Regions from separate parts of the Streptomyces sp. NPDC014894 genome, predicted to be linked through region 2. Evidence: riboswitches for the same ligand, from Rfam matches in the RefSeq annotation. Region 2 holds a riboswitch; the other holds the start of a gene.

Region 1 (3,386 bases), on a different contig from region 2:
GCCGACCGCAATGTCCGGGTCGGCGGCGCGTCCATCGACCCGGCGACCGGGCGGGTCGTCGCCCTGTACGGCGGCGTCGACTACACGCGGCAGTACGTCAACAACGCCACCCGCCGCGACTACCAGGTCGGCTCCGCCTTCAAACCCTTCGTCCTCGCCGCCGCGATCGAGCACCGCTCCCGTACCCAGGACGGCCGACCGATCACCCCCGACACCGTCTACGACGGCGCCGACCGGCGCACCGTCCAGGGCTGGAGCGGCCGGCCGTACTCCCCCGAGAACGAGGACGGGCACTCCTACGGACCGATCACCGTCACCCAGGCCACCGACAAGTCGGTGAACTCGGTGTACGCGCAGATGGCCATGGACGTGGGCCCCGCGCGGGTCCGGCAGACCGCGATCGATCTCGGGATCCCGGCGAGCACCCCCGATCTGACCGCCTCCCCGTCGATCGCGCTCGGCCCCGCCACGGCGAGCGTGCTGGACATGACGGAGGCGTACGCGACCCTCGCCGACCACGGCAGGCACGGTACGTACACGATCGTCGCCAAGGTCACCAAGGACGGCGAGGAGGTGCCGCTGCCCGGCCGCAAGAGCCGCCGGGCCATCAGCCGGGAGGCCGCCGACACCACGACGGCCGTGCTCCAGAGCGTCGTCGACGGCGGCACCGGCACGGCGGCGCAGTCGGCCGGGCGGCCCTCGGCGGGCAAGACGGGCACCGCGGAGGAGGACCGGGCGGCCTGGTTCGCCGGATACACCCCGGAGCTGGCGACCGTGGTCGCGGTGATGGGGCAGGACCCGTCGAGCGGGGCTCAGAAGCCGCTGTACGGGGCGCTGGGGCTGCCGCGGATCAACGGCGGCGGGGCGCCCGCCCGGATCTGGGGCCAGTACACCGGCGCGGCCCTGGAGGGCGAGGAGATCGAGGAGTTCGAACTGTGGGCGGCGGCGCCCGGCGCACGGGAGGAGCCGTCGTCCGCCCGGTCCGAGAGCCCCGGCGGCCCGGCCTCGCGGACCGCCCCGGGGCTGCCGAGCACCGCGCCGAGCCCGCCGCCCCCGTCCCCGCCGCCCGGACCGGACCCGGCGGGCAGCCCGCCGCCCGCGGACGGCGGGGCGGCGACGGGCGGCGACGGCACGGATCCGGGTCCGCCCTCCGGAGGCGGCGACGGCGCGGATCCGGGCGAGGGCTTCCCCGACGGCGGCCCGCCGGACGGGGGCGTCGGCGGGGCAGGGACCGTGGGCGGCGGAATCGGCGGCGGCGTCCTGGACGGGCCGGCCGCGCCGCTGAGCACCGAGGTGTCGCCGCAGGTCACCACCCCACGATGAACCGCTGACGGCCGGTGCGGGCCGTCAGCGGAACACCGCGGGAGCACAGGGGGGGGCGGCGGGAGCCGGGCCGGTCAGTGACCGGAGGTGGCCTTGAGGCCGACCACCGCGACCAGCAGCAGCGAGACGAAGAAGATCCGCGCCGCCGTCACCGGCTCGTTCAGCGCCACCATGCCGACGATCGCCGCACCGGCGGCTCCGATGCCGACCCAGACGCCGTACGCGGTGCCGATCGGCAGCGTCTTGGCGGCCTGCGCCAGCAGGACCATGCTCGCGACGATCCCGGCGCCGGTGAACACACTGGGCCACAGCTTGGTGAACCCGTCGGTGAACTTCATACCGATCGACCAGCCGATTTCCAGCACACCGGCGACGATCAACAGAACCCAGGCCATGACGGCACCTCCGAGACGCACTGCTTCGACAGGGTGCGTCGTCTTTACGGAAGCCCGGTACGGCGCGTCTCGTCGGGGTGTCCCCACCGTAGCAAAAACGGGGGGCGGGGGTGGTGAGGGCGATCACCAGGGGGTGGTCCGGGCAGGGCCCGGGGACGGCCGGGTTCCGGGCCTCCGGGCCTCCGGGCTCCGGGCTCCGGTCTTCCGGGCTCCGGTCTTCCGGGCTCCGGCGGGGCGGAGCCCGGAGCCTCAGAGATAGAGGCCCGTGGAGTCCTCGGAGCCCTGGAAGCGGTCGGCGGCCACCGCGTGCAGATCGCGCTCGCGCATCAGGACGTACGCCACCCCGCGCACCTCGACCTCGGCACGGTCCTCGGGGTCGTACAGCACCCGGTCGCCCGGCTCCACGGTCCGCACGTTCTGACCCACGGCGACGACCTCGGCCCAGGCCAGCCGGCGGCCCACAGCGGCGGTCGCCGGGATGACGATGCCCCCGCTGGAACGCCGCTCGCCCTCCGGGATGTCGGTCCGCACCAGCACACGGTCGTGCAGCATCCGGATGGGGAGCTTGTCGTGCTGGGTGCTCTGCTCATGACTGTTGGCGCTCACGCGTCGAACTTACCCGCCCCCGGGCGTTCCATCGGTGCTCGGGGTGGGACGGCCCGGTGTCCGTACGGCGCGCGGCGGGCACGGACGGCCGGTGTCCGTACGGCGCGCGGCGCGCGGGCCCGGTGCGCACGGCCCGTTCAGGACCGGCCCGGGGCCCGGCCGGGCCGGACCCGGCGGTCGCTCAGGACCTGCCGCGGCGGGAGGAGACGGCGAGCAGCCCCACCAGCCCGACGACCACCAGGGCCACCGGAACCACCCGCTCCAGACGGGGCGTGCCGTCCTCGGAGACGAACCTCGACCGCACACCCGTCACCGTGCGGTTCACCGCGGCGAAGGCACGGCCCGTGGTGTGGTCCACCGTCTCGGCGACCTTCGCCCTCGCGTCGCCGATGACGGTCTTGGGATGCACCCGCACCCCGATCTCATCGAGCGTCTCGGCAAGCTGCTCGCGCCGGCGGACGATGTCCGCCTCGATCTGCGCAGGGGTCCTCGCGTCCGACACCGCGCTGCCTCCGTGGTCGTGATCCGGTACTTCCTCATCGACAGTCTGTCAGCTCGGGCGCGCACGCACCCCACGGCACCCCTATTACGCTCGGCGGCGTACACCCGCACGGCTTGTCCCGCCGGCGCGATCCGGCCCGGCCCCACGAGGAGAACCATGAGCGAGCGACTCCAGCCCGGCGACACCGCCCCCGCATTCACCCTGCCCGACGCGGACGGCAAGGAGGTGTCGCTCGCCTCCTACCGGGGCCGGAAGGTCATCGTCTACTTCTACCCGGCCGCCCTCACCCCCGGCTGCACCAAGCAGGCCTGCGACTTCACCGACAACCTCCAGCTGCTCGCGGACGCCAGCTACGACGTCATCGGCGTCTCCCCCGACAAGCCGGAGAAGCTGGCCAAGTTCCGTGAGCAGGAGAGCCTCGAGGTCACCCTGGTCGGCGATCCCTCGAAGGAGACGCTGACGGCGTACGGCGCCTTCGGCGAGAAGAAGCTCTACGGGAAGACGGTCACCGGAGTGATCCGCTCCACCGTCGTCGTCAACGAGGACGGGACCGTGGAGCG
Region 2 (3,386 bases):
GCAACGGATACCCCGCCGGAGAACTGCTCTTCTGACGGATCGGCGTCCCCGTCCCGCGCCGGGAACACGGCGCGGGGCGGGGGCGTCCCGCGATCGGCCGTACGCGTTACGGCTGCGGCCCGTCGTCCGGTTCGGGCCGCAGCCGGTACGGTCGGCCGCCGGGCGCCCCCGCAGCGGGGCCGCGCGACGGTACGGCCTCGACTCCGCCTCGCCTAGTTCCGGAACCGCTCCAACGGCGTGCGCCGACCGGCCCGGAAGTGGGTCAGGGCGGCGCCGATGTCGAGCGCCGAGCCGAAGAAGAGCACCGACCGGTCGGCTGCCACGAGGACCGTTCCGCCGCCGCGTGCTCGGTGCACGACGGCCACCGCCCCGTCCTCGGGCAGCAGCACGTGACCGAGGTCGGCGTCCGGAGCGACGCGACGGTACAGCGCACCGCCGAACTCGATGAGGCGACGCTGCTCGGGCGTGGGGTCCGGCCCGCGGGACGCCGACGTCTCTCCCCCACCGGCTTCCTTCACACCGCCGTCCCGTCCCCGTCGTGGACCGCCGCGAGGTCCGCGATCAGGTCCGCGTCGCGTATTCCGGGCAGGCTGTACCCCTCCGCCTCGTCCCAGGGGACGTCGAGGTCGTCCAGGTGCACACGCCACTCGGCGTCGGGAACGGCCCGGCGCAACGCCGACACGGAGTCCAGCAGATGGGCCGTCACCGGCAGCAGACGGGCGGGGTCGAAGGGCATCTTCGTGGACCCGGCGATGACCTCCCGCGGTTCGTCCTCGGCCTGGTCGTACACGTACAGGCCTTCCTCGTCGTCGTACGGGAAGGTCGCCGTGCGCGCGGCGACGACGCGCCTGACGGAGGCCGACTCCGCCTCGGTCAGGGGTGTCGCGCGGTGTGCCGTGTAGTAGAGAGAGACGCTCATGACGAAAGCGTAGGACCCGGGTCTGACAACGCGGGCCGGACGCCGGGGCGCTCCCCCCGCAGGCGCGGGTGCGGGCCGACTCCCGGATCGGCGGGGCGTCCGCGGGGACCGCCGTGACCTGGGCCACTCTCCGCGAACGGAGCGCGAGATCATCACTCCGCTGTGCTATACAAGAACCGAGGCCCGTACAGGGCCTGCGGACGACGGATCAGTACCCGCTCAGCGACAAGACTGGCCATATCAGGAGGTCAGTTCCGCCATGGCGTGGTTCATTCTCGTCGTATCAGGAGTGCTGGAGGCCGTATGGGCCACCGCACTGTCAGCTTCCAAGAACTTCAAGCGCCCCATCCCGACCGTCGTCTTCGGCGTCGCCCTCGCGGCGAGCATGACCGGTCTGGCATTCGCCATGAAGAGCCTGCCCACGGGAACCGCGTACGCGGTCTGGGTCGGCATCGGCGCGGTGCTCACCGCCGTCTGGGCCATGGCGACCGGCCAGGAGCGCGTCTCCACCGGGCGCGTGATCCTGCTGGTGGGTCTCGTCGGTTGTGTCGTCGGACTGAAGGCGGTCAGCTGATGCCTTGGGCGATTCTTCTCATCAGTGCCGTGTTCGAGGCCGTCTGGGCCACGGCCCTCGGTCTCTCCGACGGGCTGAGCAAGACCGGTCCCACCGTCGTCTTCTTCGTCGGGCTGGCGCTCAGCATGGCGGGTCTGGGCTACGCGATGATCCGGATCCCGATCAGCGTGGCCTACTCGGTCTGGATCGGCATCGGGGCGGCCCTGACGGTCATCTACGCCATGCTCACGGGCGAGGAGCCCGCTTCCGTGCTCAAGGGCGTGTTCCTCGGCGGGATCATCCTGTGCGTCATCGGCCTGAAGTTCGTCAAGACCAAGCCGGGGCCGAAGGCCGAGCAGCAGCTGCCGGAGGCGCAGAGCCCGCGGTGACCTCGGCCGGAGACCCCGGCGCGAGACCTCGGCGGGATGCGAGGCCGAGGTCTCCGCTCCGGTGTCAGCCGGACACGAGGACACCGCGATACCGCACCGCGCAGAGCCCGCCGGGCCGACCTTTCCAGGTCGGCCCGGCGGGCTCTTCCGCGTTCCGGAGCCGGGAGGCCCCGGCGCCGTCGAAACGGACGGACGCCTCGGTCCTGGCCGGCGGCGGGGCCGGGGACGGAGCGCCGCCGCCGGGATCGCCGGGCCGCCCGGGCGGGGCGCAGGTCAGTCCGCCGCGGGGCGCGTCCGGCGGGCGTAGGCGCGGGCCGCTCGGGCGCGGTCGCCGCAGCGGGTGGAGCACCAGTGGCGGCGGCCGTGCCGGAGGAGGTAGCGGTCGCAGGGGCTGGAGCCGCAGGCGGTGAGACGTTCGGCGTCCGGGCCGGTCAGCAGGTCGGCGGCGCCGGCGGCGAGGACGGCGAGGGCGTGCTCGACGATCTGGGTGACGGGGTGGGACGCCTCGCGGTACAGGCCGCGGGCGGGGTCCCAGTGGAGCAGGGAGGCGGCGGGGGCCCGGGTGAGCGCGGCGTTCACTGCGGTCAGCGCGTCGGCCGGGGCCGGCAGCCCCGCGACATGGGCGGCGAGCAGGGCGCGCACGTGGTCGCGGAGGGAGCGCAGCCGGGTGGCGCACATGTCCAGCAGCCCGGTGTCCGCCGGGGCGAGGCCGCGGTCGGCCAGCCACCGTTCGGCTCCGCCGGGCGTGCCGAGCAGGTCGCTGCGGTGACCGCCGGGGAGGGCGACGGCGCTGTTGGCCAGGTCGAGGGCGAGGTACTGCTCGGCGCCCGGCGCCGGGTGCAGCGATTCGGCGGTCACGGTCTCCTTCATATTTCTCATGGTACGGCTTGCTTGTATACGTGAGAAACGCTTACGGTGACTCACGAATAAGCGACCCTCTATCCGTGAGGTTTTGTTGTTCATGTCTGCCACCAGCCCTTCGGGCGAGCAGTTCCCCATCCGCGTGTTCGGCGGCCCGACCGCTCTCTTCGACTACGGCGGCCTGCGGTTTCTGACCGACCCGACCTTCGACGCCCCCGGCGACCACCGGACGCCCGGCGGCCCCCTCCTGACCAAGACCGCGCCCTCCTCCGGCAGCCCCGCCGACCTCGGCCGTGTCGACGTGGTCCTGCTCTCCCACGACGAGCACGCCGACAATCTCGACACCTCCGGCCGGGCCCTGCTGGCCGGAATACCGCTCACCCTCACCACCCCCGGCGGCGGTCGGCGTCTGGGCGGCCGCGCCAAGGGGCTGGCCGACTGGGAGTCCGTGGAGCTGGACCGCCCCGGCGGCGGCTCCGTCACGGTGACCGGCGTACCCGCCCTGCACGGTCCTGGGACGCGCGAGGAAGTCGAGGCGATCACCGGTCAGGTCGTCGGCTTCATGCTGACCGGGGAGGGGCTGCCCAGCGTCTACGTGAGCGGCGACAACGCCTCCCTCGATCTGGTCGGGCGGATCGCCGAGCGCTTCGCTCCCGTGGACACC

Evidence for each region. A riboswitch is a leader RNA that binds a small molecule or an ion and turns the genes downstream of it on or off. The one in region 2 is predicted to bind guanidine.
Region 1: linked by a shared signal. The riboswitch ahead of ACF089_RS08545 (DMT family transporter) and the one ahead of ACF089_RS07835 (DMT family transporter) in region 2 are both predicted to bind guanidine.

What each region holds. Positions count from the first base shown of each region.
Region 1 is NZ_JBIBWD010000003.1:127,858-131,243, reverse strand. Features, by position in the region: gene ACF089_RS08550 (transglycosylase domain-containing protein) at 1-1,323, shown strand, start outside; gene ACF089_RS08545 (DMT family transporter) at 1,398-1,718, opposite strand; guanidine-III (ykkC-III) riboswitch at 1,751-1,826, opposite strand; gene ACF089_RS08540 (GroES family chaperonin) at 1,968-2,324, opposite strand; gene ACF089_RS08535 (DUF3618 domain-containing protein) at 2,506-2,826, opposite strand; gene bcp (thioredoxin-dependent thiol peroxidase) at 2,983-3,386, shown strand, end outside.
Region 2 is NZ_JBIBWD010000002.1:883,091-886,476, reverse strand. Features, by position in the region: gene ACF089_RS07850 (endonuclease/exonuclease/phosphatase family protein) at 1-35, shown strand, start outside; gene ACF089_RS07845 (hypothetical protein) at 213-518, opposite strand; gene ACF089_RS07840 (hypothetical protein) at 515-919, opposite strand; guanidine-III (ykkC-III) riboswitch at 1,095-1,159, shown strand; gene ACF089_RS07835 (DMT family transporter) at 1,179-1,493, shown strand; gene ACF089_RS07830 (DMT family transporter) at 1,493-1,861, shown strand; gene ACF089_RS07825 (CGNR zinc finger domain-containing protein) at 2,135-2,731, opposite strand; gene ACF089_RS07820 (MBL fold metallo-hydrolase) at 2,823-3,386, shown strand, end outside.